Regions from separate parts of the Serratia sp. Res13-Sevr-LER1-36-b genome, predicted to be linked through region 1. Evidence: predicted binding sites of a transcription regulator. Region 1 holds the regulator's gene; each other region holds the start of a gene.
The links. The regulator CRP, encoded in region 1, controls carbon source genes, mostly activating them, when cyclic AMP is high. The targets are predictions, from matches to a motif close to ATGTGANNNNNNTCACAT.

Region 1 (4,234 bases):
TTTGGCGGGTGCCGCCTGTGGCGGATTGGGAACCAGCCACAAGATGCAGGCGGCAATCACGAATGCCAACAGGCCAAGCGCAGAGAACGACCCACGCCAGCCGATGTGATCCAGGCAATAGACTGCGACCAGCGGCCCGACGGTCATCGCCAACCCGGCGGAGGACAGCAGAATGGACTGCGCGAAGGTGCGCTGTTCCAGTGGGAAATTCGCCACTACCGCCTTGGCGCAGGAACACGGATAGCCGGAGTGGCCAATACCGGACAGGAAGCGGAACGTCACCAGCAGGCCCAGGCCGAACCCCAGAATGCCGAAGCACAGGGCAAATCCCCCCAGCAGCAGTAACGAACTGCACAGCACTTTCTTAAAGCCAAAGCGGTCATTGAGCCAGCCCGCCGGTATCTGGAACAGGGAATACGCCAGGAAAAACATCCCGGTAATGTAGCCCAGCTGTTCCGGCTGTAGATTGAATTCGTGTTCGATAGGTAACAGCGCAAAACCCATCACGGTTTTATCGATGTACACCACGACATAGCCCACAAACAGCAAAAAAATCATTAGCGAACGATTTTTCATCGCCGATATCCCTTTAAGTTATCACCCAGGCAGCCCACCCGCAGGGCCGGCGTATTTAATAATGTGATCAAGGTCACTTTATAGTTTTAATAACAGTCACTTACAATAACACGCTGAAATTATCGCCTTTTGCCGAGCGGCATAAGATACAGTTTTGTAAGGGGTGATGCTTTTTATTGATAGGGTGGGGAATGCGCTATTTACCGAAGTTACAACAGTTGAAAGTCTTCCAGCAGGTGATCCGCAGCGGCAGTATTCGCGGGGCGGCGCGCGCGCTGGAGCAGTCTCAGCCTGCCGTGAGCCGTACCATCCGTGAACTGGAACAGATCCTGGAAACCCAGTTGATCAATCGCAGCAGCCAAGGAATGACGCTGACCGAAACCGGCCGCGCCTTCGCCCTGCGAATGCAATTGATCCTGGAGGAATTGCAGCGCGCCGCCGACGAGATCCAGCAGTTGAATCAGCATTCGCAAGGTAACGTCGCTATTGGCTGCTCTTCGCTACTCGCCCTGACGGTATTACCGGATCTGGTCGAAGCCTTCAAACAGCCGTTTCCGCAGGCCAATCTGCTGATCCGCGAAGCACAGCTGTCTACGCTGCTGCCAGCATTGCGCGAAGGCCGCCTGGATTTTGCCGTGGGTACCGTCAGCCCGGAACTGCCGTTGGAGGATCTGGTGCGTGAACCGCTGTTCAACGCCTCTTTTTGCATTATCGCACGCCAGGGGCACCCACTGGCGCAGGCAACCTCGCTGGACGAACTGCGTGAGGCCAAGTGGTTATTACCGGAAACCGATATGGGGTATTACCAGCAGTTGCGCGCGATGTTAGGCACCTTCTATCAGCAATTGACCCGTTCGCCCATTCGCTCGGACTCTGTGACCTGTGGCTTGAACATGGTGTTAGAGGCGGATTATTTGACTATCGTGGCGCGGGCGATGAGTGCACCGTTCCATTTGCAGCATCGGCTGGTGGCATTGCCTATCGACACGCTGCCGCAGGCGCAATATTGCGTGCTGTATTCACAGAAATCGCCGCTAACCGTGACGGCACGGCGATTTCTTGATTTATTGCGTGCCCACTGCCTGCGCTACCCTTGGTAGGATCAGGCCACTTCGCGGATTTCGAAGCTGTGGGTGATGCTGGCGGCTTTACCCAACATCAAGGAGACGGAGCAGTATTTCTCGGCGGAAAGATCCACCGCGCGCTCCACAATCTTGTCGGTCAGCCCTTTGCCGGTGACGATAAAATGCAGATTGATATGGGTAAACAGACGCGGTGCTTCTTCACGACGCTCGGAGGTCAGTTTAACCTCGCAGTCACGCACATCGTTACGCCCTTTTTGCAGGATCGACACCACATCGATGGCGCTACAGCCGCCAACGGACATCAACACCATTTCCATCGGGCTTGGCGCTTTATCGCCCGCGTTGCCATCCATCAACACCTGGTGGCCGGACGCAGACTCACCCAGGAATGTCAGCCCTTCTACCCACTTAACTCTTGCCTGCATGTTACACACTCCGGTTAATTTCTTAAAAACAGGGTACGCTTTCGCATACATTCTGGCAACGTAACCTGATGCTAATCATGCTGAAGCGAGACAACACAAGACACCCGCCTCACTCTGTGCTACAAACAGAGCCGCAATAACTCTTTCCAGGTCACCGATTTCAGGGATACGTCCAAGGAAAGGCCCCTATATTGGTTTGTTAACAGAATGTAGCTTGCAGCTCTCCCTGCAAGTTAATATGCTAGAGCACAAGCGTATTTCTATAACACGCCTCAAAACCTGTTGATAGCCACAATTAAAACACCGGGCTATAAGCACGTTTTACAGGGAACTCTGACCCCTGTGATACAAGGCAGCGATAACAACAGAGGATAACAGCGAATGGTTCTCGGCAAACCGCAAACAGACCCGACTCTCGAATGGTTCCTGTCTCATTGCCATATCCACAAATATCCATCGAAGAGTACGCTGATTCACCAAGGTGAAAAGGCCGAAACGCTTTACTACATCGTCAAAGGCTCCGTCGCGGTGCTGATTAAAGATGAAGAAGGCAAAGAGATGATCCTGTCCTACCTTAACCAGGGGGATTTCATCGGCGAGCTAGGATTATTTGAAGAAGGCCAGGAGCGTAGCGCCTGGGTACGGGCCAAAACCGCCTGTGAAGTGGCTGAAATTTCCTACAAGAAATTCCGCCAGTTGATCCAGGTTAACCCGGATATCCTGATGCGCCTGTCCGCACAGATGGCTAACCGCCTGCAAGTCACCTCAGAGAAAGTGGGTAACCTCGCCTTCCTTGACGTTACCGGCCGCATTGCTCAGACCTTGCTGAACCTGGCAAAACAACCTGATGCCATGACTCACCCAGACGGCATGCAGATCAAAATCACCCGCCAGGAAATTGGCCAAATCGTCGGTTGCTCACGTGAAACCGTCGGTCGTATTTTGAAAATGCTCGAAGATCAAAACCTGATCTCCGCGCACGGCAAAACCATTGTCGTGTACGGTACGCGTTAATCCCCAGGGAAACGGTGCAGCAATGCGCCGTTTCTTTACCTACTGAATAGCCAACCATGTGGCGCCGCCTGATCTACCACCCGGAAGTCAACTACGCACTGCGGCAAACGCTGGTGTTGTGCCTGCCGGTGGCGTTTGGTTTGCTGATTGGCAACCTGCAACTCGGCATGCTGTTCTCGTTGGTGCCCGCCTGCTGCAACATTGCCGGGCTGGATACGCCACACAAACGCTTTTTCAAACGCCTGGTCGTGGGTGGATCCCTATTCGCACTCAGTAGCTTTCTGCTGCAACAAGCCCTGCTGTGGGAGCTTCCCCTGCCCTTACTGATGTTGGGAATGGCGCTGTTGCTCGGCGTCAGCGGTGAGATCAGTCCGCTGCATGCCCGCCTGCTACCAGCCGCACTGGTTGCCGCCATCTTTTCCCTCAGCATGGTAGGCACCGTGCCAATCTGGCATGCCCCTTTACTGTATATCGTCGGCACCGCCTGGTACGGGTTGTTTACCTGGGCCTGGTTCAAGCTGTGGAAAGAGCAGCCGATGCGCGAATCCTTAAGCCAGCTGTATATGCAGTTGGCCGACTATTTTGAAGCCAAATACTCATTACTGACGCAACATACCGATCCAGAAACTGCCCTGCCGCCGCTGTTGCAACGCCAACAGAAAGTGATGGATCTGATCAGTCTGCTATACCAACAGCTTAATTTCCTGCCCCATGCCAATAACCTGGAGCAAAAGCGCCTGCAACGTACGTTTCAGGTGGCGCTCGATTTGCAAGAGCACATTACCGTCAGCCTGCATCTGCCGGAAGAAGTGCAAAAGCTGGTAGAGCAAAGCCAGGCCGAAGCGATTATCCGCCGCAACGCCCAGGTGATCGCCACGCGCCTGCGGGTGGTGGCCGACGATATTCTCTATCATCGGCACTCTGCGCGTTTCAGTATGAAGAATGAGCTGGCGGCGCTGGAAAAAGTGGCCTCACAGCACGCCGATAACCCGGTTGGTCAGTTCTGCTATTACCACTTCAGCCGCATCGCACGCCTGCTGCGCACCCAGCACCCGCTTTACCGTCGCAATCTGATGGCCAATCAGTCACGTCTGCCGTTCTGGCCCGCGGTGGTGAGCTATCTGTCGTTTAAAT
Region 2 (4,234 bases), on a different contig from region 1:
ATTTATTTCACCCTTGGCAGCACGTTAGGCGCGGTGGTGTTTGGCCAATTTACCGGCTATCTGTCGCAGTATCTGATCATCGTTAGCGATGCCGAATTTGCTTACAAAGTGATTGGCGTGGTGATGATCGTCAACGCCTGCATCGTGATCGCCCTGCAGTATCTGCTGAGTCGCGGTATGCGCCAGGACAACATGCTGCGCTGGCTGATGCTGGGCACGCTGTTCTTCGTCCTGGGGCTGATCGGCTTTATGCTGGCAGGCCTTTCGATATGGCTATGGGTGCTGGCCATGGCGATTTTCACCCTGGGGGAAATCATCGTCATTCCGGTTGAATATATGTTTATCGACTTTATCGCCCCGCCGCACCTGAAAGGCAGCTATTACGGCGTGCAGAGCCTGAGTAATCTGGGGGGGGCCATCAACCCGGTGATGTGCGGTTTCCTGCTGAGCTATGCGCCACCGCCGGTAATGTTCCTGGTGTTGATCGCCGCTGCATTGTTCAGCCTGCTGTTCTTCTTCCTCGGCCATCGGTTGGCGGAACAGCAAAAGCCGCTTGCCAGCCTGAGCAGCGCGGAATAGCCTGGCCCGCTACACTTAAGGTGGGCCACGATCTTGCCAAAATGGCATGATAGGCATAGCGAGAATTCATGATGCGTTTTGTGGCGTAGCTCACAGTTTAATTGTATGATGAATGCGTCAACGTCAACGAGAATGCACTATGGGCAACCTATTTAACCTGTGTTGGAAATATGTCAGGGCGATCGTGCTGATCTACCTTAGCCTGTTCGCCGGTAACGCCATTGCGGCGCTGTTGCCGATCGCCATACCCGGCAGCATTATCGGGATGTTGATCCTGTTTGCCCTGCTCTCCTCACAAATTCTACCGGCCAAATGGGTCAAGCCTGGCTGCCATCTGTTTATCCGCTATATGGTGCTGCTGTTTGTGCCAATCGGCGTCGGTATCATGAAGTATTACGACCAGATAGTTGACGATCTGGCTCCGTTGATCGTGTCTTGCCTGATCAGTACGCTGCTGGTATTTGTGGTGGTTGGCTATACTTCACATTACTTCCACCGCGAGCGCCCCATCCTCGGTAAAGCAAAAAATGCGGAGGATGAGCAATGATGCAAAATATCTGGTGGTCTTTACCGCTGACCCTGGTGGTATTTTACGCGGCACGCAAGCTGGCGCAAAAGCTCCACATGCCGTTACTGAACCCATTATTGGTCTCAATGGCGGTGATTATCCCGCTGCTGTTGCTGACCGGCATTCCTTATGAACGCTACTTTCAAGGCAGCAAAATCCTCAACGATCTGCTGCAACCGGCGGTGGTCGCCCTTGCCTTTCCGCTATACGAGCAGATCCATCAGATCCGCGCGCGTTGGAAATCCATCATCACCGTCTGCTTTATTGGCAGCATGACCGCGATGATCAGCGGCGGTGCCATTGCCCTGCTAATGGGAGCCAAACCCGAAATTGCCGCCTCGATTTTGCCAAAATCGGTGACGACCCCGATAGCCATGGCAGTAGCCGAGTCGATTGGCGGCATCCCGGCCATCAGCGCGGTGTGCGTGATTTTTGTCGGTATTCTGGGGGCGGTCTTCGGCCATTCGCTGCTGAGTCTGTTGCGGATCAACACCAATTCATCGCGCGGTTTGGCGATGGGCACCGCTTCGCATGCGTTGGGTACAGCACGCTGCGTAGAAATGGATTACCAACAGGGCGCATTCAGTTCGCTGGCTCTGGTCATCTGCGGGATTATCACTTCGCTGACCGCGCCGTTTGTGTTCCCGATACTGCTGCGGCTGTTTGGGTAACGGCTTAAAACCTGCGATACATCTCGCATTTATAGTTTTCATTGCATCTGTTTCATTAAAAAATAGATACAAATCACATTTTGTTGTGGGCCGGTTGCCTAGAATGTTAACCCGTTAACTTGTTGAGAGACTTCCTTATGCATTCTCGCTTTCACTCCGCCTACAGCGAATTGCCTGCGGCCTTGCAATCCGCCCTGCTGCCTTATTTAGATGCGCCTGATTTCGCAGCCATGTTCAAGGCCGAGCAGATTGCGGCGATCAAGCAACAGTGCGGGTTGGATGACGATGCTCTGGCCTTTGCTCTGCTGCCATTGGCGGCTGCCTGCTCGTTAACGCCGATTTCGCATTTCCACGTGGGGGCTGTGGCGCGTGGCGTCAGTGGCAACTGGTATTTTGGTGGCAACATGGAATTCCGTGGTGCACCTATGCAACAAACCGTGCACGCGGAACAGTGCGCTGTCACGCATGCCTGGCTGCGTGGCGAAGCCAAGCTGGTCGCGGTCACCGTCAACTACTCGCCATGCGGCCACTGCCGCCAGTTTATGAATGAGCTTAACAGCGGCACCGAGTTGGAGATCCACTTGCCTGCACGGGCAACCGCCACGCTGGGCGATTACCTGCCTTACTCCTTCGGCCCGAAAGATCTGCAAATCAGCGAGTTGCTGATGGATCCGGTCGATCACGGTTTCCAACTGACGCTGGATGATGAATTGGCGAAAGCTGCCCTAGATGCCGCCAACCGCAGCCATGCTCCTTACAGCACCGCCCATAGCGGCGTAGCGCTGGAAGCCGAAGACGGCAAGGTTTACGCTGGCCGCTATGCAGAAAACGCCGCGTTCAACCCTAGCCTGCCGCCATTGCAGGCCGCGCTGATCCTGATGAATGTCTCCGGTGGTGATTGCCAGAAAATCCGCCGTGCCGTATTGGCAGAAGCGGAAGGCGCAATCCTGACCCAGTGGGATGCCACCCGCGCCACCCTGGCGGCCTTGGGCTGCGAAGACGTCCAACGCGTCACCTTCTGATCCCTCAGGCGGAGCCACCGTGCTCCGCCACAATCCGGCTAAAAAACCAGCAGCAAGCGACAATTCCTCATTATTTACTAACAAATGCTGTACATATTTTGCCGATATCTTAGGATCGGCAGTAATAAAGCTTACCCTAGGCAAAGAGTAAAACTGATGGAACTGGAATACGAAAGCAAACGCCCTCTCTACATCCCCTACGCTGGCCCCATTCTGTTGGAGTTCCCGTTACTGAACAAAGGCAGCGCCTTTTCTGAAGAAGAACGCAGTAACTTCAACCTGCACGGCCTGCTACCGGAAGCGATAGAAACCATCGAAGAACAGGTGGAACGCGCTTACCGGCAGTATCAGGATTTCAAGAACGATAACGACAAGCACATCTACCTGCGCAATATCCAGGACACCAACGAAACGCTGTTCTATCGCCTGCTGGATTCGCACCTGAGCGAGATGATGCCCATCATCTATACGCCAACCGTGGGTGAAGCCTGTGAGCATTTCTCCGATATCTATCGCCGCGCGCGTGGGCTGTTCATTTCCTACCCTAACCGCGATCGTATCGACGATATGCTGCAAAACGCCACCAAGCAGAACGTTAAGGTGATTGTGGTCACCGACGGGGAACGCATCCTTGGCCTGGGCGACCAGGGCATCGGGGGCATGGGTATTCCAATCGGAAAACTCTCTCTGTACACCGCCTGTGGCGGCATCAGCCCGGCCTATACCTTGCCGGTGGTGCTGGACGTCGGCACCAACAACCCGCAACGCCTGAACGATCCGCTCTACATGGGGTGGCGGCATCCGCGTATTTCTGGCGATGAATATCACGCCTTTGTGGAAGAGTTCATCCAGGCGGTGAAACGCCGTTGGCCGAACGTGCTGTTGCAGTTTGAAGATTTCGCCCAGAACAACGCCACGCCGCTGCTTAATCGCTATCGTGATGAGCTGTGCTGCTTTAACGACGATATCCAAGGCACCGCCGCCGTGACGCTGGGCAGCCTGATTGCCGCCAGCCGTGCCGCTGGCAGCCAATTGCGCGATCAAACCGTTGCCTTCCTGGGGGCCGGTTCCGCAGGTTGTGGTATTGCCGAGCAGATCATCGCCCAGATGAAATCCGAAGGGTTGAGCGAAGAAGAAGCCCGCTCTCGCGTGTTTATGGTTGACCGTTTTGGCCTGCTGACGGATAAGTTGCCGAACCTGCTCGATTTCCAGAGCAAACTGGTGCAGAAAAGTGCCAATCTGGATCAATGGCAGGTGGAGAGCGATGCGATCTCCCTGCTGGAAGTGGTACGCAACGCCAAGCCGACCGTGCTGATCGGCGTCTCCGGCCAGCCGGGGCTGTTTACCGAAGAGCTGATCCGTGAGATGCACAAGCATTGCCCGCGCCCGATCGT
Region 3 (4,234 bases), on a different contig from region 1:
AAACAGCGCGCCGGGAACGTTAACCGGCAGCCACAGCGTGCAGCCTTCGGTGATGATTTTGCAGTCCATGTTGCCGCCGTGGGCATCTGGTGTACCGCAGGAGACCGGCTCTTCGGCCGGGGCGACGCCAATCACGCCGATCATCGGCTTTAACGGCCAACGCACGCCGCCGGGCAGCAATGCGAAGCCGTCTTTCAGCGGCACGGTGCGGATCTGTGGCTGTTGCAACTCATCGCCAATGACGCCCAGGCCTGGAGCGGTGACCATGACTGCCTGATGGCTGGTTGGGGTAATACGTTTAATTTCTACCCTTAACACATCGCCGGGGTTTGCATCCTGCACGTAAACCGGCCCGGTAGCCGGGTTGATGCGGCTCCAGTCCAGTTCGGTGAAGGCGGCCTGTTCGGAGGCGATTTGATCTTCGAAGCAGTCACAGGTTTCAAAACAAACGTCGCTGCCGCTGGCAACGGTAGCCACAGGGGCGTTATCGCGCGACATGGCATATACCACGTTCGTACGTGAGATCTTTTCCATGGTGATTCCTATAATGAATAATGAAGCCTGGTTTTTATTATTTATGGCGATAATGATAATTGGGCGAACCAGCGCCAATTCATCAATAAATCACACCCGCAGGGGCGTAAGCAAGCACGCGAAAGCGGTAGCAGAATGAGCATTTTGGTTGGATTGGCAGGATATGCTTCAAACAATTATTGCGGTGGTTTATTACCCGTAACTATGGCGGAAATTTCCGCATAACCGATCGGTTAACCCGAATGAATACAGCAGAGTTCTCAGTAGAGAATGGGAATCAAATGAAGGTAAATACTTTCGATAATTGGTATTAATAAAATGAGTAATCGTTTTTATAGCAGTAAACGCTATATATCAGCTACAGCAAACTTATTACCCTGGAGTGAACTCCAGGGATAATGGGGAGCTTCAGCGATAGCCCTGATACACTTCCGCCACGCGTTTAAAGTATTCCGTCAGGTAATTGATACATACCTGCACCTTGAGCGGCAGCTTGTCCTTCTCGGTGTACAGTGCGTAAACCGGGCGGGGTTCTGAATGGTAGCGTTTGAACAGGATCTCAATCTCACCGCGTTTAATCTCTTCGATGACCCACATCAGTGGCGCATAGGCAATCCCGGCCCCGGCCTTGAGCCAACGGATCATGGTTTGTGAATCGTTGGTCACGAAGCGCCCCTGCGGGGAAATGCGCGTGCTGATGCCTTCGGGAGCCATCAATTCAAACTCACTGTCTGGCCGTACGCTGTATTCCAACCAGGAAAAATTCACCATATCCGCCGGTTTTTGCGGTGTCCCGTGTTGAGTCAGGTAGCTTTTGGCGGCACAGACCACCATCGGCATCGAGCCCAGGCGTTTGGAAAACAGGCTGGAGTCCTGTAGTTCGCCGGTGCGGATCACCACGTCCAGGCCATCGGCAATCAGATCCGGGGCCGGAATGCCGGTGACCAGATTAACCGTCAAGCCAGGATATTCTTGCAGCATGTCGGCGGTCATGGTTGCCAGAACGTTTTGCGCCATAGTGGAGGAACTGCCGATGCGCAGCGTGCCTATGGGCGTATTGTTCAGCGCATAAAGTTGTTCATGGACCTCGGCGGCTTCCTGCAACATGCGGCGGCAGCCCTGATAGTAGATTTTACCGGCTTCGGTCAGGCCGATACTGCGCGTGCTGCGGTTAAGCAGCTTCACCTGTAGATCATTTTCCAGTTTGGACACTGTCTGGCTGATGGATGAAACACTCATGTCGAGCTGGCGTGCCGCCGCGGTAAATGACCCACATTCAACGACTTTGGCAAACACGGACATCCGTTTTAGTCTTTCCATTGTTCACTCTGGCTTAAAAGTGATTTAGATCACAGATTATAGATGAGTTGATAGTAAGCAGGCTAATATAACGCGTCGGGTGTAAAGATCTTCTGAACGCTTGAGCGTGGTCAGCCATGCCGCGGTATACTGCCGTGGCTGCACGATCCCTCCGGTTATCCATACATTCCCTCTCGCGGAAGCCTGCTGTTAGCTTAACCCTTTTTCAGGTTTATGGCCTGGTCAACTACCAGATCATAGCGTTTGGCGTCCGTGCGCTAGAATGTAAATGGAATGTGAAATCAGCAGGGAAAACCCCCGGTGTAGTAAACAATTAAGGATAAAGTGATGAGTTTGCTTCCGGTTATGGTCATTTTTGGACTGTCGTTCCCACCGGTATTTTTTGAGCTGTTAGCGTCGTTGGCCCTGTTCTTCGTCATACGCCGCCTGTTGCAGCCGACCGGGATTTACGATTTTGTCTGGCATCCGGCGTTGTTCAATACCGCGCTGTATTGCTGTTTGTTTTATCTGATTTCGTGTCTTTTCGTTTGAGGCTGCTGTGAAAACTCTGTCATTAAAAATACTTCGCATTGCGATCACCTTGCTGCTGGTCCTGCTGGCGGCCATCGCCGTGTTCAAGGCCTGGGCGTTTTACACCGAGTCGCCGTGGACGCGTGATGCCAAATTCACCGCCGACGTGGTGGCGATTGCCCCGGACGTCAGCGGTTTGCTGACCGACGTGCCAATCACCGACAACCAACTGGTGAAACAGGGCCAGATCCTGATGGTGATCGACCAACCACGTTACCAACAGGCACTGGCCGAAGCCAACGCCGATGTGGCCTATTATCAGACGCTGGCGGCCGAGAAGAAGCGTGAAGCGGGCCGCCGTGTGCGCTTGGGGATCCAGGCGATGTCACAAGAAGAGATCGACCAATCCAATAACGTGCTGCAAACCGTGCAGCATCAGTTGGCCAAGGCGATCGCCGTGCGCGATCTGGCGCAGCTGGATCTGGAACGGACCACGGTGCGTGCGCCAGCAGACGGTTGGGTCACCAACCTCAACGTCCACGCGGGGGAATTTATCACCCGTGGTTCTACTGCGGTGGCGCTGGTGAAGAAAAACAGCTTCTATGTCATCGCCTATCTGGAAGAAACCAAGCTTGAAGGGTTGAGCAAAGGCGATCGTGCCGAGATCACCCCGCTGGGCAGCAACCGCATTATGCACGGCACCGTCGATAGCCTGGCCGCGGCGGTGAATAACAGTAGCAGCACCCCAAACAGCAAAGGGCTGGCGTCGATCGACAGCAATCTGGAGTGGGTGCGTCTGGCGCAGCGCGTGCCGGTAAAAATCATCCTCGATGAGAAAGATCAGCAGCACTCTTACCCGGCGGGTACCACCGCGACCGTGGTCATTACTGGTAAGAACGATCGTAGCATCGACAGCGGCTCGCCGTTTATCCGGCTGATGCATCGGTTGCGCGAGTTCGGCTAATGAACAACCCAACCTTTCTGCGGCTGCGGTTTGCCTGCAAGCTCAGCTTTGCAATCGTCTTCGCCCTGTTTGTCGGTTTCCACCTCAATCTGGAAACCCCGCGCTGGTCGGTGCTAACGGCGGCCATTGTGGCTGCCGGCCCGGCATTTGCCGCCGGGGGGGAACCTTTCTCTGGTGCCATTCGCTATCGTGGCTGGCTGCGTATTATCGGCACCTTTATGGGCTGTTTTGTCGGTTTGCTGATTATCGTTACCTGTGCCCGTGCACCGGTGGTGATGTTGATGCTTTGCTGCGTCTGGCTGGGGGTCTGTGTCTGGATCTCCTCGCTGGTGAAGGTCGAAAACTCCTATGCCTGGGGTCTGGCAGGCTACACGGCGCTGATTATCATCGTCACGTCCGCAACGACCACCACTTCACTGCTGGCCGCGCCACAGTTCGCCGTAGAGCGCTGTAGCGAGATCGTACTCGGTATTCTTAGTGCGATACTGGCCGATTTGCTGTTTTCCCCGCGTTCGATCAAACAGGATATCGATCGCGCGGTAGATCAACTTATTGTGGGGCAGTACAAGCTGATGCAAATGTGTATCAGCGATGCAGAGAAAGAGGAGATCGACCGCGCCTGGAGCGATCTGGTTAAAAGCACCACCGCCATTAACGGGATGCGCAGTCACTTGATGTTGGAGTCGTCACGCTGGCAGCGGGTCAACAGCCGCTTGCATGCGCTGCATACGCTTTCGCTGACGTTGATCACCCAGGCCTGTGAAACCTACCTGATTTTGCTCAATCATCCGGATGTGGTGAAGGAAAATATCCGCGAGCTGCTGATGGTCCCGGCGGAAACCGCGCAGGAAGTTCGCAAGCGCCTGAAGCTGGTGCGTCAGGTGCTGTCAACCAACCGTAGTGATG

Region 2: a site for CRP is predicted at 1,880-1,897, ahead of cdd (cytidine deaminase). Genes of this name have one in related genera too.
Region 3: a site for CRP is predicted at 1,872-1,889, ahead of aaeR (HTH-type transcriptional activator AaeR). Genes of this name have one in related genera too.

Annotation. Positions count from the first base shown of each region.
Region 1 is NZ_JADACK010000045.1:7,864-12,097, reverse strand. Features, by position in the region: gene IMQ33_RS25830 (MFS transporter) at 1-576, opposite strand, end outside; gene IMQ33_RS25825 (LysR substrate-binding domain-containing protein) at 768-1,676, shown strand; gene IMQ33_RS25820 (OsmC family protein) at 1,679-2,086, opposite strand; gene crp (cAMP-activated global transcriptional regulator CRP) at 2,468-3,100, shown strand; gene IMQ33_RS25810 (YccS/YhfK family putative transporter) at 3,157-4,234, shown strand, end outside.
Region 2 is NZ_JADACK010000005.1:15,775-20,008, reverse strand. Features, by position in the region: gene IMQ33_RS01200 (MFS transporter) at 1-579, shown strand, start outside; gene IMQ33_RS01195 (CidA/LrgA family protein) at 719-1,126, shown strand; gene IMQ33_RS01190 (CidB/LrgB family autolysis modulator) at 1,123-1,818, shown strand; gene cdd (cytidine deaminase) at 1,956-2,840, shown strand; gene IMQ33_RS01180 (NAD-dependent malic enzyme) at 2,997-4,234, shown strand, end outside.
Region 3 is NZ_JADACK010000019.1:55,047-59,280, reverse strand. Features, by position in the region: gene IMQ33_RS13600 (acetamidase/formamidase family protein) at 1-534, opposite strand, end outside; gene aaeR (HTH-type transcriptional activator AaeR) at 943-1,854, opposite strand; gene aaeX (p-hydroxybenzoic acid efflux pump operon protein AaeX) at 2,182-2,385, shown strand; gene aaeA (p-hydroxybenzoic acid efflux pump subunit AaeA) at 2,393-3,328, shown strand; gene aaeB (p-hydroxybenzoic acid efflux pump subunit AaeB) at 3,328-4,234, shown strand, end outside.